One region of the Kitasatospora sp. NPDC101155 genome, then DNA from elsewhere that is predicted to be linked to it. Evidence: riboswitches for the same ligand, from Rfam matches in the RefSeq annotation. Region 1 holds a riboswitch; the other holds the start of a gene.

Region 1 (10,082 bases):
GTCGAGTGCAAGCCCAATCGGCCACCCGCGAGCCGCCGTCGAGCCCCGTCCGCGAGCGCGGACCGGGGCGCGGACGGAAAGGCGAACGGGCCCGCACGACGCGTGTCGTGCGGGCCCGTCGAGAAGCAGGAGGTCCACCAGCGGTGGGCCGCGCCGAGCTCCTGGAGTCGGAAGGGGTCAGACCGCCGCGCGAACCATGTCCGCCTGCGGGCCCTTCTGTCCCTGAGAGATCTCGAACTCGACCCGCTGGCCCTCCTCGAGGGTGCGGTAGCCGTCCATCTGGATCGCGCTGTAGTGGACGAAGACGTCCGCACCACCGTCGACCGCGATGAAGCCGTAGCCCTTCTCCGCGTTGAACCACTTGACGGTGCCCTGAGCCATTCCGAACTCCCCTAGTGCTGTGCTGGCCCTTCACGCGCCCGCAGGTCGCGGGCCCGGGTCTGGTTGAAGGCCGGCCCGGGGAACCCCCCCTGAGCGCAGCCGTGCACGCCGCAATCCTCCGCACAGAAAGCCGAACGGCTTCCGATGGGCGGTCGATTACGCCGACCGCCGCTGAATGTATCCGGACCGACGCCCTCTGCAACAGGGCCAGCCGCCAGGAATTCCATAGCCCCGTCAAGAGACAAGGGCGAACAAACCAGGGTGAAATCGGCATTTCATGCCGGACATAGCGGACGAATTACCCAAACCCTCGCAGGAATTCTGACATCCGCCTGACATGTTTCACGGCCGGGACGCGAGCCGGTCTCAGTGACCGGACGACCTCCGGCCAAGCAGCGCGCAAGCCGGAAGGGAAGCCCCGTTCCCAGCAGAGCCACACTCTACTCCGACTTGACCCGGAAATATTCCCGCCGAAATGCCAGCGGCCGCCCGCACATACGGAGAGTCGAATTCCGTACGTACGGGCGGCCGGGAAGCGGGATGCGACGGCTCAGCAGCCGCCGGCCACCGCCGGGATGATCGAGACGTTCGCGCCGTCCTTGATCTCGGTCGCCAGGCCCTCGGCGAACCGCACGTCGTCGTCGTTCACGTACACGTTGACGAAGCGGCGCAGCTTCCCGGTGTCGTCCAGGATCCGGGCGGAAATGCCCGCGTGGTTCTGCTCCAGGTCGGCGATGACCTCGGCCAGGCTGGCCCCCTCGGCGGTCACCTCGGCCGCGCCGCCGGTGTAGGTGCGCAGGATGGTGGGGATGCGGACTTTGGCGCTCATGGCTCTCCTAGCGGGGGTGGGGGTGGTTCAGGTGGACGCGAGACCGGCGGAGCGGAAGGACTCCAGCGTCGGGCGGATGACGGCGGTCATCCCGGCGTCGGAGACGGCGTCCAGCGTCTTCAGGCCGTCGCCGGTGTTGATCGCGACGGTCTCCTTGGCCGGGTCCAGCTGACCGGTCTCGACCAGCTTCTTCAGCACGCCGACGGTCACCCCGCCCGCGGTCTCCGCGAAGATCCCCTCGGTCCGGGCCAGCAGCCGGATCGCCGCCACGACCTCTTCGTCCGTGACGTCCTCGACCGCCCCGCCGGTCCGACGGGCGATGTCCAGCACGTACGGGCCGTCCGCCGGGTTGCCGATCGCCAGCGACTTGGCGATGGTGTCCGGCTTGACCGGCTTGATCACGTCCCGGCCCGCCTTGAACGCGGCCGACACCGGCGAGCAGCCCTCGGCCTGGGCGCCGAAGATCCGGTACGGCCGGTCCTCCACCAGGCCGAGCTTGATCAGCTCCTGCAGCCCCTTGTCGATCTTCGTCAGCTGCGAGCCCGAGGCGATCGGGATGACGATCTGCTCCGGCAGCCGCCAGCCGAGTTGCTCGCAGATCTCGTACGCCAGCGTCTTGGAGCCCTCGCCGTAGTACGGACGCAGGTTGACGTTCACGAAACCCCAGCCCTCGCCGGCCGGGTCCCCGATCAGCTCCGAGCAGAAGCGGTTCACGTCGTCGTAGTTGCCCTCGATGCCCACCAGCTCGCCGCCGTACACCCCGGCCATCACGACCTTGCCCTGCTCCAGGTCGTGCGGGATGAAGACGCAGGACCGGAACCCGGCCCGGGCCGCCGCCGCGCCCACCGCGCCGGCCAGGTTGCCGGTCGAGGAGCAGGACAGCGTGGTGTACCCGAACGCCCGCGCCGCCTCGATGGCGCAGGCCACCACCCGGTCCTTGAAGGAGTGCGTCGGGTTCCCGGAGTCGTCCTTCACGTGCAGCGGAGCGGTGAACCCGAGCTCCCGGCCCAGGTTGTCCGCCTTCACCAGCGGGGTCCACCCCGGGTTCAGGTTCGGCTTGGACGCCACGTCGGCCGGCACCGGCAGCAGCGGCGCGTAACGCCAGATGGACGCCGGACCGGCCTCGATCCGCTTGCGCAGCTCCTCGGCGCGCTCGCTCCCGAACTCGTACGCGATCTCCAGCGGCCCGAAGCACTCCAGGCAGGCGAAGCTGGGGCCGAGCGGGAAGCGGGTGCCGCACTCCCGACAGGACAGGGCGGCGGCGGGGCCGAGGTCAACCGATCGGGGTCCCCCCGGCCGAAGGCTGGGGGAGGGTGCGGCAGTGTCGACAGCCATGATGGCGGAGGCCTCTCTCCTCATCTTCCCCGTGGCGCGGTCGCGCCACAGGCCGGAATTGGCACCTGTCCCGCCGGGGCCTGTGAACAGCCGAGCGAGAAGGTTGCCGGGACGTCAACGGGCCGTTCCCTCAGTCCCTCTGGATGAGCTTGTGAAGTTGTGGTTCAGCGGCGACCCCGGCGTGCGAAGGTCCGACCGCTGTACGAAGACTGTATCCGAAGGCGTCCACCCTGAAAGGGACCGTCCGCCACGCGAGATGGCCCGTTCCACCCGACCTCGCCGAGGAGATTCACCGTGCCCGCCGAACCGACCCCCGCACTCCTCCCGCAGGCGGCGTCCTGGCTGCACCGCCGCTCGTGGAGCGCGGCCGACCGGCCGGTTCACACCCTGCTGGAGGCCAAGCGGCGCACCCGGCAGACCGTCAGCGTCGTCCTCCCCGCACTCGACGAGGAGGCCACCGTCGGCGACATCGTCCGCACCGTCCGGCGCGAACTGATGGACCGGCTTCCTCTGGTCGACGAACTGGTCGTACTCGACTCCGGCTCCACCGACGCCACCGCCACCGTCGCCGCCGAGGCCGGCGCCCGGGTGGAACAACGGGACGCCGTCCTGCCCCGGCTGCCCGCCGTCCCCGGCAAGGGCGAGGTGCTCTGGCGCTCGCTGCTGGTCACCCACGGCGACATCGTCTGCTTCGTCGACGCCGACCTGCGCGAGTTCGACCCCGCCTTCGTCTCCGGCATCCTCGGCCCCCTGCTCACCGAACCCGACATCCAGCTGGTCAAGGCCATGTACGACCGCCCCCTCGAAACGGAGTCCGGCGCGATCGTCCCCGCCGGCGGCGGCCGGGTCACCGAACTCGTCGCCCGCCCCCTGCTCAACCTCCACTGGCCGGAACTCGCCGGTTTCGTCCAGCCCCTCGGCGGCGAGTACGCGGCCCGCCGCTCACTGCTCGAACGACTGCCCTTCCCCACCGGCTACGGCGTCGAACTCGGCCTCCTGGTCGACGCGTTGGAGCTGGTCGGCCTGGACGCCCTGGCCCAGGTCGACGTCGGCGTCCGACACCACCGTCACCAGGACGGCCAGGCCCTCGGCCGGATGGCCGCCACCATCTACCGCACCGCCCTGGAACGCCTCGACCGCACCCACCGCCTCAAGGCCTCCGCCGACCTGGTCCACCCCCACCTCACCCAGTTCAGCCGCGACCCGGAAACCCGCGCCTTCACCGCCCACAGCCACCCGGTGACCGCCCTGGAACGCCCCCCGATGCACACCGTGCCCGAATACGCGACCCGCCATTGAAACGTTTGCCGACCCGAGCCCCCGGCAAGATGCCAACCATGGGCGATCTCACGACCGAACGTTCGAGCGCGACCGGCACCGCCCCCGTCCTGGTGGCCTCCAATCGGGGACCGGTGTCGTTCAGCGCCGCCGACGACGGCACGCTGACCCTGCGCCGCGGCGGCGGAGGCCTCGTCTCCGGCCTCTCCGCGATCGACGACCCGAACGCCGTCTGGGTGTGCGCCGCCCTCGGCGACGCCGACCGCCGAGCCGCGGCAGAAGCCCCCGACGGCCGCCTCGACCTGGCCGGCCACGACGTCGGCGGCCAGGCCGTACGGATGCTGGACATCGACCCGGAGACCTTCGCCCACGCCTACAACGGCGTCGCCAACTCCACCCTCTGGTTCGTCCACCACCTGCTCTACGCGACCCCCACCGCACCCTCCTTCGACGCGGGCTTCCGCACCGAATGGGCCGCCTACCAGGCCTACAACACGGCCTTCGCCGAGGCCCTGGCCGCCGAAGCCGCCCCGAACGCCGCGGTCCTCGTCCAGGACTACCACCTCTCCCTGACCCCGGCCCTGCTCCGCGCGGCCCGTCCCGACCTGCGGATCGGCCACTTCTCCCACACTCCCTGGGCCCCGCCCGAGTACTACCGGATGCTCCCCGACGACGTCGCCCGCGCCGTCCTCACCGGCATCCTCGGCGCCGACCGGGCCGGTTTCCTCACCGAACGCTGGGCCCGCGCCTTCGCCGCCTGCTGCGAGGACCAACTCGGCGCCACCGTCGACCACGAGGCGATGACCGTCACCCACATCGGCCGCACCACCCACCTCGGCGTCCACGCCCTGGGCGCCGACGCCGACTTCCTCCGCGAACGCGCCCACCGCCCCGACGTGGACGAACGCCTCGCCGCCCTCCGCACCTCCGTCGGCGACCGCCACACCATCGTCCGGGTCGACCGCACCGAGCTGAGCAAGAACATCGTCCGCGGCCTCCAGGCCTACCGGCATCTGCTCCGCTCCCACCCCGAGTGGCACGACCGGGTGGTGCACATCGCCTTCGCCTACCCCTCCCGCACCGACCTGGCCGAATACCGCGACTACACGGCGTCGGTGCGGCACCTCGCCGACGCCATCAACACCGAATTCGCCACCCCCACCTGGCAACCCCTGATCCTGCACGTCAACGACGACTTCCCGCGTTCCCTCGCCGCCTACCGCCTGGCCGACGTCGCCCTCGTCAATCCCATCCGGGACGGCATGAACCTGGTCGCCAAGGAAGTACCGGTCGTCTCCGACAGCGGCTGCGCCCTCGTCCTCTCCCGCGAGGCCGGCGCCCACACCGAACTCAAGGACGACGCCCTCACCGTCAACCCCTACGACGTCATCGCCACCGCCGAGGCCCTGCACGCCGGCCTCACCATGAGCCCGGAGGAGCGCGCCGACCGCACCAAGCGCCTCGCCGCCGCGGCCACCGCGCTCCCCCCGCAGCAGTGGTTCCTCGACCAGCTCAACGCCCTCTGACCGCCTCCCCCAAAGCACCCAACAGCTCCACCACACCCTCGGGCCCGTCGACCACCACATCCGCCCGGTCGGCGAGTTCGCGCACCGGCGCGTCCCCCACCGCGCCGGCGCACACCAGCAGCCCCGCCACCCCCTGCCCGCGCAGCTCCTCCACCGCCGCGAAGGCCGCCACGTCCCCCAGGTCGTCCCCCGCGAAGAGCACCGACCGCGCCCCCCGTTCCCGCAGGAACCCGGTCAGCGCCGCCCCCTTGTCCACCCCCGGCGGCCGCAGCTCCAACACCAGCCGCCCGGGCTCCACCACCAGCCCGTACTCGGCGGCCAACTCCCCCACCGGCGCCCGCAACAACTCCAACGTCTCCTCCGGCGCCCCCGTCCGCCGGGTGTGCACCGCCACCGAGCGCCCCTTGTCCTCCACCCACGTCCCCTCGGGCGCCCCCACCCGCTCCAACAACTCCGGCAACGCCGCCCGCACCCCCGCAACCCCCGGATGCACCTCGGGCGCCGTCACCACACCGCCCTCCCACCGCTCGGCCCCGTAGTGCCCCAGCACCACCAGCCCCGGCACCCCGTCGAACCCCCCGTACTCGGCCGCCAACCCGGCCGGCCGCCCCGTCACCACCACCACGGCCCCCACCGCGGCCCCCAACCCCCGCAACACCCCCACCACCCCCGGATGCGCCCGAGCCAGCGCCGGATCCGCCACGATCGGCGCCAAGGTGCCATCGAAGTCCAGGGCGATCACCGCGTCCCCCGGCGCCGCCAGAATCGCCCGCAACCCGTCCCGCCCGGCATCAGTGACCGGCACAACCATCTCTTCAAGGCCCATACATCAGCCCATACCCCCACCCCCAACACCCGTACCCCGGAGCGCCCCTCCCACAGCCCCCACTCGCCCCCTCAACGAGCCCCCCGCCGCGCCTCCCGAACCCGCCGCAGCCGATTCACCAGCACCGGCGCAGCCGCCAACGCCTCCTCCCGGTCCAACAGCCCGTTCAGCAGCTGGTAGTACCGCGTGGAGGAGAGCCCCAACTCCTCCCGGATCGCCCGCTCCTTGGCCCCCGCCGTCCGCCACTGCCGCCCCTCCAGCGCCAGCACCGCCCGGTCCCGCTCACTCAGCTCGCCCACCGAGGACACCTCCGCCCATCACTACGGAGTGTCATTCTCCCGCCGAACCCCGACACACTCTGCGGGACGACCACGCCCCCGCCGCACGGCTACCGTCGACCCATGATCAGCTTCGCCGTGCACATCCCCACCACCGAGCTCGTCCCCGAGCCTCTCGACCCGTCCCAGATCGTCTCCGGCACCCCCGAGGTCACCGGGAAGGTCCTGTCCGAGTCCCCCGACGGCCGCCAGCTGCGCGGCATCTGGCAGATCACCCCGGGCGTGGTCACCGACGTCGAGGCCGACGAGATGTTCGTGGTGCTCAGCGGCCGGGCCACCATCGAGATCGAGGGCGGCCCGACCCTGCGGGTCGGCCCCGGCGACTGCGCCGTCCTGCGCGAGGGCGACCGCACCACCTGGACCGTCCACGAGACCCTCCGCAAGGCCTACGCGATCACGCTCCCCAGCTGAGACCGGGAAGCCCCGGGTCCTACTGCTTGCGGACCCGGGCCGCCTCCTTCACCGCCGAGTCCTGCAGCCCGCCGAGCACCTGCTTCGGGTCCCCCGTGACCGCCTGCCCGATCCCGGCCTTGATCCGGTTGCTGACCTCACCCCAGGCCGGGTCCCCGAAGGGGTAGAAGCTCGCGTTGGTCAGCCCGACCGCGAACTGCTTGAGGTCCTCGTGCTTGGGATCGGACGACATCTGGCTGAACGCGTCCTGGGTCACCGGCAGCAGGTTGTACTGCTCGTCGAACTTCAGCTGGTAGTCGCGCGAGTAGACGAAGGACAGGAACTTCTTGATCTCGTTCTTGTGCCCGTTGGCCTTGAACGCCATCATCCAGTCCGCGACCCCGAGGCTCCCGGTCTTCCCCGCCCCGTCCTTCTTCGGAATCGGCGCCGTCCCGAAGTCGATCTTCCCGGCGGACGCCATCCGCAGCAGCGTCGGATGCCCGTTCAGCATCGCGACCTTGCCCGACGCGAAGTCCTGGAACACCGGCGTGCGGTTCATCTTGCCCGGGTCGGCGTAGGTCAGCCCGGTGTTCACCAGGTTGCTCTTCAGCCAGCTGAACGTGGCCTGGTTCTGGTCGCTGTCGATGGTGTAGTTGCCGACGTCGTCCGAGATGCTCCCGCCGCCGCTCAGCGTCCACAGCATCGACTCGGCCGGCGCCTCCTCCGGCCCCAGCGGAAGCCCGTACGGGGTCACCCCCGGCACCTTGGCCTTGATCTTCTCGGCCGCGGCCCGCAGCTCGTTCCAGGTGGTCGGCGGCTGCGTGACGCCGGCCTGCTTGAAGATCGCCTTGTTGTAGAAGAGCACCCGCGACGACGACACGAACGGGATCCCGTACTGGGTGCCCAGCACCTGCCCGGCGTGGGCGAAGTTGTCCATGAACTTCGCCTGGGTGTCCATCGAGAGCACGTCCGCCGCCGGGTACAGCCGGTCCGCCGCGACCTGGTCGGCGAACCCGCCGGTCTGCAGCAGGTCGGGCGACTTCCCGGCCGCGATCATGTCGTCGACCTTCTTGCCGATGTCGGTCCAGCTGTCGACCTCGACCTGGACCTTGATGCCCGGGTTGGCGGCCTCGAAGGCCTTGGAGACGTCGTCCCAGTAGTGCTTGGAGCTGGTCTCGACGTTCTCCCCGTAGTCCGCGGCGACCAGCTTGAGCGTGACCGGCCCGTCGCCCTGCCCGCTGCACGCGCTGACCGCGGTGAGCACCAGTGCTCCGGCCATCGCACTACCGAGCACACGGGTGGAAACGTGGGCGCGCCTGTTCAACGCGGGTACCGCCTTCAGGGGATGAACTGCGGCCGGATGAGGGAATCCGGCAGGGGGGACGCGCAAGACTGCCAAACCCGCTGTCCACTGGTCCACACCACTCGGCCCCACCCGCCGAGTAGTTACCGAAGTGCCCGGCTTCATTGCACGATGCGCAACAGCCGGCGGACACACCGCCCGCGCCGACAGCCGACACCGACAGCCGGGACCCGACGGCCGCCGGCCGGGACCCGGCGGACGCCCCCGCACCCGAGACAAAGCTCACCCAGCATGGACCAGACCAATCCAAGAACTGGACTAGACCTCTTCGACCCGACCAAGGGAAACTGTCCTCCGTGAAGCACGTCATCGCACTCGATGTAGGCGGCACCGGCATGAAGGCCGCGCTGCTCGCCCAGGACGGCTCCGTGCTGTTCGAGGCACGCCGACCGACCGGGCGGGAGCACGGCCCCGACGCCGTCGTCGCCGCCATCCTCGACTTCGCCGCCGATCTGGCGGACGAGGGCCGCAGTCGCTTCGGCGTCGCCCCGCTCGCGGCCGGCGTGGCCGTCCCCGGCACGATCGACGAGAAGAACGGGATCGCGGTCTTCTCCGCGAACCTCGGCTGGCGCGACCTCCCGCTGCGCACGCTGCTCGGCGAGCGCCTGGCCGCCCCCGGCGGCGCCGCGATGCCGGTGGCCCTCGGCCACGACGTGCGCTCGGGCGGCCTGGCCGAGGGCCGGCTCGGCGCCGGCCGGGGCGTGGACCGCTTCCTGTTCATCGCCCTGGGCACCGGCATCGCCGGCGCCATCGGCATCGGCGGCCGGATCGAGGCCGGCGCCCACGGCTACGGCGGCGAGATCGGCCACGTCGTGGTCCGCCCGGGCGGACCGCAGTGCGGCTGCGGCGCCCGCGGCTGTCTGGAGACGCTGGCCTCCGCCTCCGCCGTCTCCCGCGCCTGGGCCGGGGCCAGCGGCGACCCCGACGCCGACGCGGCATCCTGCGCCGCCGCGGTGGACGCCGGGGACGACCGCGCGCTCGCCGTCTGGCAGCGGGCCGTCGACGCCCTGGCCGACGGCATCGTGCTCGCCCAGAGCCTGCTCGACCCGTCGACGGTGATCGTCGGCGGCGGGCTGGCCGAGGCCGGCGGCACGCTCTTCACTCCCCTGCGCGCGGCGGTCACCGAGCGCCTGACCTTCCAGATGCCCCCGGAGGTCGTACCCGCCATGCTCAAAGACACCGCCGCGTCCCTGGGCGCGGGCCTGCTCGCCTGGGATCTGCTCTCGATGGAGGTGACCGCGTGACCACCGCGGACCGTGACCGTACTTCCCTGGCGAATGCCCGACTCGTCCTGCCCGGCGGCGGCGTCGAGGGCGACCGGATCGCCGTCCAGGGCGAGCGCATCGCCGGCTTCGGCGGTGCGACCGAGCCCGGCGACCTGGACCTGACCGGCCACACCGTCGTCCCCGGCTTCGTCGACCTGCACGTCCACGGCGGCGGCGGCGCCTCCTACGCCTCCGGCATCGCCGAGGAGGCCCTGCTCGCCGCCCGCACCCACCTCGACCACGGCACCACCACCACCGTCGCCTCCACCGTCACCGGCGAGATCGACGACCTCGCCCGCCAGGCCCACGTCCTCTCCGAACTCGTCGAGGACGGCGTCCTGGCCGGCATCCACTTCGAGGGCCCCTTCATCTCCCACAACCGCTGCGGCGCCCACCGCCCCGACCTGCTGCGCGACCCCGACCCGGCCCTCGTCCGCAAACTCGTCGACGCCGCCCGCGGGCACGCCAAGATGGTCACCCTCGCCCCCGAACTCCCCGGCGGCCTCGACTCGGTGCGCATGCTCGCCGACCTCGGCGTCATCGCCGCCGTC
Region 2 (10,082 bases), on a different contig from region 1:
AGCACCGGCGGGACCAGGTGGCCCAGGTAGGCCTCCCACCAGCGCAGCGGGTCGGCGACGCGATCGAGTGGATTGCCGTCGAAGCCTTCGGTGAGCGCGGCGGTCAGTACCGCGGTGGCGCCCGGCACCAGGTGCTCGTCCAGGCCGTCGCGGACCAGGACCGGAAGGGTCTCCTCAAGGCCGCGAACCGTACGGTATCCCGGTTCACCCAACCAGGTCGCCCGGCCGCCCATGGCCGCGAAGGCGGCCGCGACCAGCGGGTCGGTGCGGCGCCCCTGGCAGAGTTCGTGCCGCCGCATCCGCCGGACGTCGTTGGTGATCTGCACTTCCAGGCTGAACTTGAGGAACAGATCGGCCGATCCGGGACGCTCGGGGCTTCCCGGGACGTGGACCGTGCGTACCGAGGACGTCGCCCGGGCCTGCCAGGGGGTGCTGCCGAGCCGAACGAGCCGCCCCTCGGCGAAGGCGGTGCGTACGGCCGGCAGGTGGTGGGTGAGGGCGAACTGCCAGGGGTGGACGGGCAGCAGGCGGTAGCCGGGCGGCGCCTGGCCCAGCGCGTCGAGGGCGCGGGTGCAGCCTTCGTCGATCACCGCGTCGGCACGGACACCGAGCAGCAGGAGGGGGAATCGCGCGTACGCCTCCGGGGCGTAGCGCAGCCAGGCGGCGGGCGGGCCGCCACCGCTGCGGGCCTTGGGGGCCGGGTGGCAGGGGTGTCCCATGACGAGCGCCTGCTCGGAGCGCAGCCACGGGTCCTCGGGTGGGGTGGCGCGTGCGCGGGCTTCGAGGATCGCCCCCAGGGCCGTGCGACTGGCCGTCGCCTCGGCGACCAGGGCGGGGTTGGAGCGCCCGGTGGCGGCACGCATCTCCCGGGCGGTGACCTCGACGAGGTCGGCGTGGTCCAGGGCGTGCCAGGTCGCACCGGTCCACAGCTCGGGGGAGGAGGGCCGGTGGCCGGTGCGCACGCGGAGCAGCCGGCCGGTGGTACTCAGCCGGTGGACGGTGTGAGCGGTGTGACCGGTGGACGTGCTCACCGACGGTTCGACGGCTTCGCGCAGAAGGCAGTTGAGCAGCGGGGCGACGGACAGCGCGTCAGCTGTCCGAGCGAAGTCATCCATCAGCCACCAATATCATCCACCGGCCGTCATCATGTCTGGAACGGCCCAGCTGGTGATAGGAGGTCACATGCCTGACAGTGCCGCTGAACGGAAGCTGGCGGAGCAGCTGGACGACATCCGCCCCGAGCTGGTCGATGGCTATCTCGCCGCGCTGCCCGCGGCCCGGTCCGCGGTGCTGGCGCGGCTGTGGCGGGGGCTCGTCCACGAGCCGCTGCCCTGGATCGCGGGACGCCTTTCCGGGCGGGACGGCACCAGCCTGCGGCTTGCGGACGGGCGGGTGCTGCACGGACCGCCGTCGGACCCGTGGGCCACCGGGACGGCCGTCGCCCGCGTGGAGTTGGACGGCCGGCCGTTCGACCATCCGGCCCACCTGCTCACGGCCCTGGCCGTACCCGGTGGCGGACGTTTCGCCGGCGAGCTCGATCACAGCGTCGCCTCGATGGCGCTCTCCCGCACCGCCCCGCACCCCGCCGGGCCGCCCGCGATGCCGTGGGAGTGGGAGCAGCGGTCACCCGACGGGCACCCCTACCACCCCGCCTGCCGGTCCCGTCCGGGCTTCTCGGCCGCCGAACAGCTCGCGTACGCACCGGAGCACCGGCCGGTGGTGGGTCTGCGGCTCGCACCGGTGGCGGACGCCATGGTGCGCGGCCCGTGGCCGGCGGACCTGCTCGACGGCCGGCTCGTGCTGATCCCGGTGCACCCCTGGCAGGTGGAGCACGTCCTGACCGGACGACCCCTGCGGCCGGGCCCGAACGCCCATCCGCTGCTGTCCCTGCGCACGCTCGACCTCGGCGGGAACATCCACGTGAAGACCGCGCTGAGCGTCCAACTCACCTCCGCGGTACGCGACATCTCGGCCTACTCGGTGGAGCACGCGCTGACCACCTCCGAGATCGTCGAGCGGGCCGCGGAGCACCTCGGAGGCCGACTGCACATCGCGCGGACCCTGGCAGCGGCAGGAGACGGCACACCGGATCTGGCCGCGGTGCTGCGTCAGTCCCCGTACGCGTACGCGGGGCCGGGTGAGCAGGTGGTGCCGGTGGCGCAGCTACCCGCGTGCTTCGCAGCGCTTGCGACCGACGAACGACGGGACCGGATCGCCGAGTTCGCGCGCCTGGCCGTGGGGATCTGCCTGGACCTGCTCGACCTGGGCGTGGCCCTGGAAGCGCACGGGCAGAACCTGCTCGCCGTCCTTGACCGGCAGGGCCGAGCCCGGCGACTGGTCTACCGTGACCTCGCCGACATCCGGATCAGCCCAACCCGTCTGGCCCGCCACGGACTCCGGCCGCCGATGACCGGTCGGCTCCTGGACGACGATCCCACCACCCTGCGCCGCAAGGTCTTCGGCTGCCTGCTCACCGGAGCGCTGGGCCCACTGGCCGGAGACGCACCGGGCCTCGGCGCGCTCCTGGCGGCCGCCGCCCGAGGCCTCCCGGCGACCTCCGACCTGCACGCCCTTCTGAGGGACCCGCTGCCGGTCAAGGCCCTCACCTCGATGCGGCTCGCTCCCGAAGGCGACCACTGGGCACAACTGCCCAACCCGGCCCTGTTCTGCTGATCCCGCAGCGGTGTCGCAGCCGGTCGGATTCAGGCCAGTGAATGACATGTTCACGACAGCAGAGTGATCTCCTTGTAACTGTACGTGCCAAGAGCGTCATGCTGTTCCTACGGAGACGACCCCGGCCGCCGGGGCGCACCGGCGGCCCCTCGCCGCACCGGCGCCGACGCCACCCGATCGGTGGTTGCCGTTCCATCCGATGAGCAAGTGACGCGCCGTCCGCCGTGACCAAGGCGGAACAGGAGCCACTGCGGACCTCAACTTCCTGACCAGAAAAGGGGTTTGGCTGATGCTGCCCGCCATGTCGCAGCACGACCGGGAAAGCTTCCTCGGCGACCGGCGAGTCGGAGTGCTGAGTGTCGCGGATCCCAGAGAAGGCGACCGCGCGCCGCTGAGCGTGCCGATCTGGTACGGCCCCGCCGAACTGCACGGCCTCGCGCTGGAAGCGGTCGCCGCCGGGCTGGCCGAACGCGGCCTGCCGTTCCGCATGTGCGGCCCCGCCCTGCCTCCGGAAGCGCTTCTCGAAGCGGTCCGCCGCACCGGCCCGCCCGCCGTCCTGCTCTGGTCCCAGGTCGCCGGCACCGCCGACCGGGCCCTGGCCGTACGCGTCGCCCGGGCGGCCTGGGGTCCTCCCGGTGCGCGCACCCGCCCGGTCGTCCTGGCCGCCGGACCCGGGTGGTCCGGCTCCCGCCGGCCTCCCGGAGCCCTGCGGCCCCTCGACCTCGCCACCGCGCTCGACCAGCTGGCGGACCTGCTCCGCTGACCAGGCCACCCCGGACCGGACGGGGCGGGGTGGGCGGATTCTGCGCAATCCGCCGTGCGATCGGCTCCGAATACCCTGGGAACCACGACCGCACCCGCTCCGAGGCCCCTCCCATGACTGTCGCGATCGCCTTGTTCACCCAGGACCTGCGCCTGCACGACAACCCCGTGCTGCACGCCGCGTGCACCGCAGCCGACCAGGTGCTGCCCCTGTTCGTGCTCGATCCCGCCGTCGAGACGGCCGGCTTCGCCGCCCCCAACCGGCTGGCCTTCCTGGGCGAGTGCCTCGCCGACCTGGACGCCTCGCTGCGCCGCACCGGCTCGCGCCTGGTCGTGCGCCGCGGCGCGGCCGCCGAGCAGACGGCCCGGGTGGCCGCCGAAACCGGCGCGGCGACCGTGCACGTCGCCGCCGGGGTGAGCGCTTTCGCCCGTCTGCGCGAGGCACGGCTGCGCGCATTTTTCGGTGACCGCCTGCACGTCCACGACGCCTCGGTGACCGTGGTCCCACCGGGCCGGATCACCCCGGCCGGCCGCGACCACTACGCGATCTTCACCCCCTACCACCGCGCCTGGCAGCAGGCCCCCCACCGCACGGTGCTGGCCGCGCCCCGGGCCATCCGCACACCGGGCGGCATCGGCAGCGAGAACCTGGTCGTCGGCGGCCCCCTCTCCCCAGGCCTTCCCCCCGGCGGCGAGACCGCGGCCCGGGCACGGTGGCGGCGCTGGGACGTCGACGCGTACGCCGAGGTGCACGACGACCTCGCGGCCGACTCGACCTCCCGGCTCTCCCCGTACCTGCACTTCGGCTGCCTGTCGCCCACGGAGCTGACCGCCCGCGCCTGCCAGCGCGGCGGCGACGGTGCGCAGGCCTTCGTCCGGCAGCTCGCCTGGCGCGACTTCCACCACCAGGTCCTCGCCGCCCGCCCCGACGCCGCGCACGACGACTACCGCAGCAGGGACGACCACTGGCACCACGACGAGGACGAGGCCGAAGCCTGGCGGCAGGGCCGCACCGGCTACCCGATCGTCGACGCCGGGATGCGTCAGCTCGCCCACGAGGGCTGGATGCACAACCGGGCCCGTCTCCTCACCGCGAGCTTCCTCGCCAAGAGCCTCTACCTGGACTGGCGGATCGGCGCCGCCCACTTCCTGTCCCTGCTGGTCGACGGCGATGTCGCGAACAACCAGCTCAACTGGCAGTGGGTCGCGGGCACCGGCACCGACACCAGGCCCAACCGGATCCTCAACCCGCTGCGTCAGGCCGACCGCTACGACCCGGACGGGGACTACGTACGACGCTGGCTGCCCGAGCTCGCCCACTTGCCCGGACCGGCCGTCCACCGTCCCTGGCTGCTCGCCCCCGAGTACCCGGACCCGATCATCGCCCCGGACGCCCTCACGGTCCGGCTCCGCCGTGCCCGGGCCCTGGACGGGTGAAATCTTCGATCCAGTACCGGAGTTGGGGGCGTCCGAGTCTTGGGGCATCGCCGCGGGCCGGCGGCCGGACGCCGCTCGCCCGGGACCGGGGTCAACCGAGCTCGTTCTTGTACACCACGCCGTTTTTGACGATGAGTCGCAGGTTGCGTTCGGGCTCGGCGAGGACGGACAGGTCCGTGGTCGGGTCGCCGTCGACGACCAGGAGGTCGGCCCACGCGCCCGGCGCGATGACCCCGAGCGGCGCGGCGCGGTAGGGGTCGCGGCGGCCGGACAGACGGAACAGCTCCGCGTTCCCGGAGGTGGCCATCTTCAGGGCCCCGACCGGGCTGAGGTACCGGCCGAGCCGCACCAGCATCTCGGACTGCCGGTGGGCCTTCGCGGGGTCGAGTACCAGGTCGGTGCCGAACGCCAGCCGCACGCCGTGTTCGAGTGCCCAGCCGAAGGTGCGGGCGACGCCCTCGCACACCTCGCGGTTCTTGCGGTCGCTGTCCGCGGAGGCGTAGTGGTGGTCGTCGACCTCGAAGGGCTGGGTGCTCAGCCACACGTTCCGCTCCGCGAGGTAGCGGATGGTGTCCTCGTCGGTGAGGTGCCCGTGCTCGATGCAGCGCACCCCGGCCTCCACCGCGCGGCGCACGCCCTCCGAGGTGTAGACGTGCACGGTCACGTAGGTGCCCCAGTCGGAGGCCGCGGCGACCGCCGCCTCCAGTTCCGCCGTGGTGAACTGCAGTACGTCCAGCGGATCGAACTCCGAGACGACCCCGCCGCCGGCCATCACCTTGATCTGCGTGGCGCCCTTCCTCAACTGCTCGCGCACCGCCGCGAGCACCCGCTCCGGTCCGTCGGCCACCCGGGTGAACCCGATCTGCTCGGTGCGGGACTGCGGCCCGCCCAGGACGGTCGGGACCTCGTGGACCGAGCCGAAGTCGCCGTGGCCGGAGGTCTGGGAGACGGCGGCCTGGCTCGGGTAGATCCGCGGGCCCGGAAACAGTCCGCGGTCCAGGACCCGCCGCAGTGGCTCGGTGTCACCTGCCATGTCCCGCACCGTGGTGAAGCCCCGCATCAGCATGTCGCGGGCGGAGGCGAGGGCCTGGTAGTAGACGGTGCCGGTCGGTGCGAGCTGCAGGTCCGCCATGGTGCCGCCGATCGCGAACAGGTGGACGTGGGCATCGGTGAGCCCCGGGATGAGCGTGCCGCCCCCGCCGTCGAGCACCCTCACCCCGTGGGTACCGCGCGGGGACGGGCGACCCGTCACCACCTCCGCGATCCTGTCCCGCTCGATCCGGACGTGCCCCGGCACCGCCTCCTCGCCGATCCCGTCGAACACGCGCACGTTCGTCACCAGCAGCCCGGCACCCGAGTCGTCGACACCCATGCCGCCATCCTCGACCGGTCACGGGACCGGCACCAGGCGGCACACCCGATCGGCGGCGGGCGCGGCAGCGGCGCGGAGCAGGGGGGTTTGGCTGGTCGGCGGGGGAATCTTGTATGGTTCCTGGCGAATCATCCAGAGGGGTGGAGGGACCGGCCCTACGAAGCCCCGGCAACTCCCCGGTCGACTCGGCGTTCGAAGTACGCGCCGCGCCGTCCGGGATCAGTGCCAACTCCGGCCTGTCGCCAACGTGGCGCGGGAAAGATGAGGAGACACGGTGCTCTCTGTGCTGTCCTTCGCCCGGGCGCTTCCCGCCCCGGCCCTTTCGCGTACCCGTCTCGTGCCCGGCGCAGGCAATCGGCCGACTTCTCCGGCCCGTCCTCGCTGACCACCCCCCGCTCCCCGCGGGGAGCTCCCGTGAGCCGAACCCACCTGCCGCTCACGGGATTTGAGACTGGAGTACCCATCCATGGAGAACACGAGCGGCGTCGGCGTGCTCGACAAGGTCAGCTCGATCCTCGGCACCCTGGAGGCCGGGCCGACCACCCTGGCCGGTCTGGTCGCCGCCACCGGCATGGCGCGGCCCACCGCGCACCGGCTCGCCGTCGCGCTGGAACACCACCGGCTGGTCGGCAGGGACATGCAGGGCCGGTTCGTCCTCGGCCCGCGGCTCGCCGAGCTCTCGGCGGCGGCCGGTGAGGACCGGCTGCTGGCCGCCGCCGGCTCGGTGCTCACCCACCTGCGCGACGTCACCGGCGAGAGCGCCCAGCTCTACCGCCGCCAGGGCGAGGTCCGCATCTGCGTGGCCGCCGCCGAGCGGCTCTCCGGCCTGCGCGACACCGTCCCAGTCGGCGTCACCCTCCCGATGAAGGCGGGCTCCGGTGCGCAGATCCTGCTCGCCTGGGAGGAGCCCGAGCGGCTCCACCGGGGCCTCCAGGGCGCCCGCTTCACCGCCACCGCCCTCAGCGGGGTCCGGCGCCGCGGCTGGGCGCAATCGATCGGCGAACGCGAGCCCGGGGTCGCCTCCGTCTCCGCGCCCGTCCGAGGCCCGTCCAACCGGGTGGTGGCCGCCGTCTCCGTCTCCGGCCCGCTCGAACGCCTCACCCGCCACCCCGGCCCGCACTACTTCCAGGCCGTCGTCGAGGCGGCCAACCGCCTCAGCGAAGCCCTGCGCCAGTCCTGACCGGCTCGCCGCCCACCGGGGCTCGCCGCCCCGCCCAGGTCGATCACGGAGACCTCCAGGGTCCTCAAAGGGCTTGGAAGGAGGCGGACTTCGACGGCGTCGGCCCCGGGGTCGTCCGTCCCGCCGGGCCGAGTCGGGCCGGGCGGGCGATGACCCAGGGTCCTTGGGCGTACGCGGTACGTTTTTGAGTGCTGGTGGGGTGAGGGCGCGGGCAGACGGGGAAGAAGACGGAAAGGGGTCAGCTGTCGGATGCTGCTGTCGCGGAGGACACGATGCGCCGGGACGGACGGGTGGCGAACTCCCTGCTCGCGTTACTGAGCCGGGACTGGACGGGGGTGCCGGTCGCGCTGGTGACGGCGGGTGTGGGCGGCTGCCTCGTCGCGCTCGGCACGACCTGGGCGGTGGCGCTCGGTGCTGTGGCCGTGGCCGTCGGTGCGGCGCTGCTGGTCGGGGCCGTGCGGCACCTGGTGCTGGTGGCCCGGGAGACGGGGGCGCGGCCGGCGCCGGGGTCACTGGTCGACGTGGGCGGCCACCGGATGCACGTCCTGGGTGAGGGGGAGCGGGCGGGCGGGCCGACGGTCGTGTGGATGCCGGGGGGACACGTGCCCGGTGAGGAGTTCGGAGAGCTGCACACGATGCTGGCGGCCCGGACCCGCTCGGTGCTGGTCGACCGGTTCGGCACGGGCTGGAGCGATACCGGGCCCTTCCCCCGGACGACGGCCGTCGAGGCGGAGGAGCTGCTGACGGCGCTGGAGGCGGCGGGCGAGCGGCCCCCGTTCGTGTTCGTCGGCCACTCCTTCGGCGGGCTGCTGGTCGCGAACGCGGCCCGGCGGCGGCCGGATCTGACGGCCGGGCTGGTGCTGCTGGACCCGACGCCGCTGGAGGTCATCGCCTTCGCGCCATCCAACGGGCTGGTCGCGGGGATGCGGCGGCGGTTACTGCTGGCTGCGGTGCGGCATCTCTTCGGTGCACACCGTGGCCGGGGCGGCCGGACCGGGCAGGACTGCGCCGCCGCGTCGATCTTCAGCGAGCTCTCGCCGTCCGGCCTGGCCGGTGTGGGCTGGGAGACCGTGGTGTACGACGGGGATCTCGCGGACCTGCCGCTCGTCCTGGTGATACCGCGGGATCTCAACGGCGGTGAGGCGGTGCTGGCCGGCGCCCGGGACGCAGTTGAGGCCGAGCGGATCAGCCGCTTCTACCTCCGCAGCCGGGTCCGGTACCTGGCGGCGTCGTCGGCGTCCCGGTTGGTGTACACGCCGGAGGGGACCGGTCACGACTTCCCGCACGAGGTGCCGGAGTTCGTGGTCGGTGTGGTCGGGGACCTGGTTCGGGAGCTGCGGGTGACCAGCTCGTGACCGTCCGCCGATCGGCGGACGGCACCCCATGGCCGTCCGTTGATCAGCCCATGACCGACCGCGCGGAGTCGGCCCGTACGGGGCGTCGGCGCGAGAACGAGCCCAGGTCCACGACGTTGCCGGTGTGCTCGCAGCGGTAGCGGACCGGGTCGCCGTCGTGGTCGTGGCCGGCCTCGACCAGGTCGATCAGGGTAGCGAGGTAGCGGCCCACCAGTGGGGCGTTCTTGAACTGGTTGCCGCTGGTGCCCATGGCCACGTAGTAGCCGTCGAGGGCGGTGCGGTCGTAGATCGGCGTCCAGTCGTCGGCGACGTCGTACACGCCCGCGACCCCGAGCGGCCGGTTGGGGACGCCGATCGCCGGGAAGCGGCGCGCGGCCCTGGTCACCTGGGTGCGGAAGCGGTGGGCGGTCGGGCGGGGGTCGGCCAGGTCCGGGTCGTCGATCCACTCGGGCGGGTCGCAGTCCGGCTCGGTGCCGCCGATCAGGAGGTGCCCGCCGGGTGCCGCGCGCAGGTAGGTGCCGAGGTCGAGGTCGGCGACGACGGGGCCGGGGCCGGTGGCGTGCCCGCCCGGTGCGGCGACCTGGTGGACCTCCTCGCGCAGCGGGCGCACGCCGATGGTGAAGTCGCTCCCGACGCCCGCCAGTCGGTTGAGGCCGCCCGACCACGGGCCGGCCGCGTTGACGACGACCGGCGCGGCGATCCGCGTCCCGTCGCCGAGGCGGATGCCCGTCACCCGGTCCGCGTGCCGGTCGACGGCCACCACGGTGTGGTGGAACAGGAAGCGCGTGCCCAGTTCGCCCGCCGCGTCCGCGAGGTTCTGGGCGGCGAGCTGCGGATCGTCGACGAACCCGGCGTCCGGGGTGAACAGCGCGCCGAGCTCGCCGGTGGGGGCGGCGAAGAAGGCGTCGTCGTCCACCGGCTTCGGCGGCCAGTACCGCCCAGGGTCGATCCCGGGAAGGCGCCCGCGCAGCGTCGGGGTGTCCCACCGTTCGTACGGGACGCCGGCGCGGTCGAACAGGGCGGTGGCGCCCGACGGCGCGCTGCCGGGGGCGTCGAGCTGTACGGCGCCGGTGCGGTGGAAGGCGGCGAGCGGGCGGTGGCCGGTGAGCCGGAGGTGGTCGGGCCAGCAGGTCCAGAGGTGTTGGGCCTCCCAGGCGGTGGCGACGCCGTCGAAAGTGGAGTAGGTGAACCGGATGATCGCGCTGGAGGCGCTGGTGGAGCCGTGGCCGGCGGCGCCCGCCTTGTCCACCACGACCACCTGCCGCCCGGTACGGGCGAGTTCGAGGGCGACGGCGGCGCCGAT

The links. A riboswitch is a leader RNA that binds a small molecule or an ion and turns the genes downstream of it on or off. The one in region 1 is predicted to bind S-adenosylmethionine.
Region 2: another riboswitch for S-adenosylmethionine. It lies ahead of ACIRYZ_RS24860 (IclR family transcriptional regulator); the one in region 1 lies ahead of thrC (threonine synthase).

The regions. Positions count from the first base shown of each region.
Region 1 is NZ_JBIWPN010000009.1:230,641-240,722, forward strand. Features, by position in the region: gene ACIRYZ_RS16565 (cold-shock protein) at 178-381, opposite strand; gene ACIRYZ_RS16570 (MoaD/ThiS family protein) at 932-1,210, opposite strand; gene thrC (threonine synthase) at 1,238-2,545, opposite strand; SAM riboswitch class I at 2,563-2,695, opposite strand; gene ACIRYZ_RS16580 (glucosyl-3-phosphoglycerate synthase) at 2,840-3,844, shown strand; gene ACIRYZ_RS16585 (trehalose-6-phosphate synthase) at 3,883-5,349, shown strand; gene otsB (trehalose-phosphatase) at 5,336-6,160, opposite strand; gene ACIRYZ_RS16595 (DUF3263 domain-containing protein) at 6,247-6,474, opposite strand; gene ACIRYZ_RS16600 (cupin domain-containing protein) at 6,577-6,924, shown strand; gene ACIRYZ_RS16605 (extracellular solute-binding protein) at 6,944-8,182, opposite strand; gene ACIRYZ_RS16610 (ROK family protein) at 8,563-9,510, shown strand; gene nagA (N-acetylglucosamine-6-phosphate deacetylase) at 9,507-10,082, shown strand, end outside.
Region 2 is NZ_JBIWPN010000016.1:156,494-166,575, reverse strand. Features, by position in the region: gene ACIRYZ_RS24885 (IucA/IucC family protein) at 1-1,115, opposite strand, end outside; gene ACIRYZ_RS24880 (IucA/IucC family protein) at 1,183-2,673, shown strand; gene ACIRYZ_RS24875 (hypothetical protein) at 2,975-3,436, shown strand; gene ACIRYZ_RS24870 (cryptochrome/photolyase family protein) at 3,550-4,872, shown strand; gene ACIRYZ_RS24865 (amidohydrolase family protein) at 4,964-6,244, opposite strand; SAM riboswitch class I at 6,370-6,512, shown strand; gene ACIRYZ_RS24860 (IclR family transcriptional regulator) at 6,711-7,424, shown strand; gene ACIRYZ_RS24855 (alpha/beta fold hydrolase) at 7,697-8,779, shown strand; gene ACIRYZ_RS24850 (NAD(P)/FAD-dependent oxidoreductase) at 8,823-10,082, opposite strand, start outside.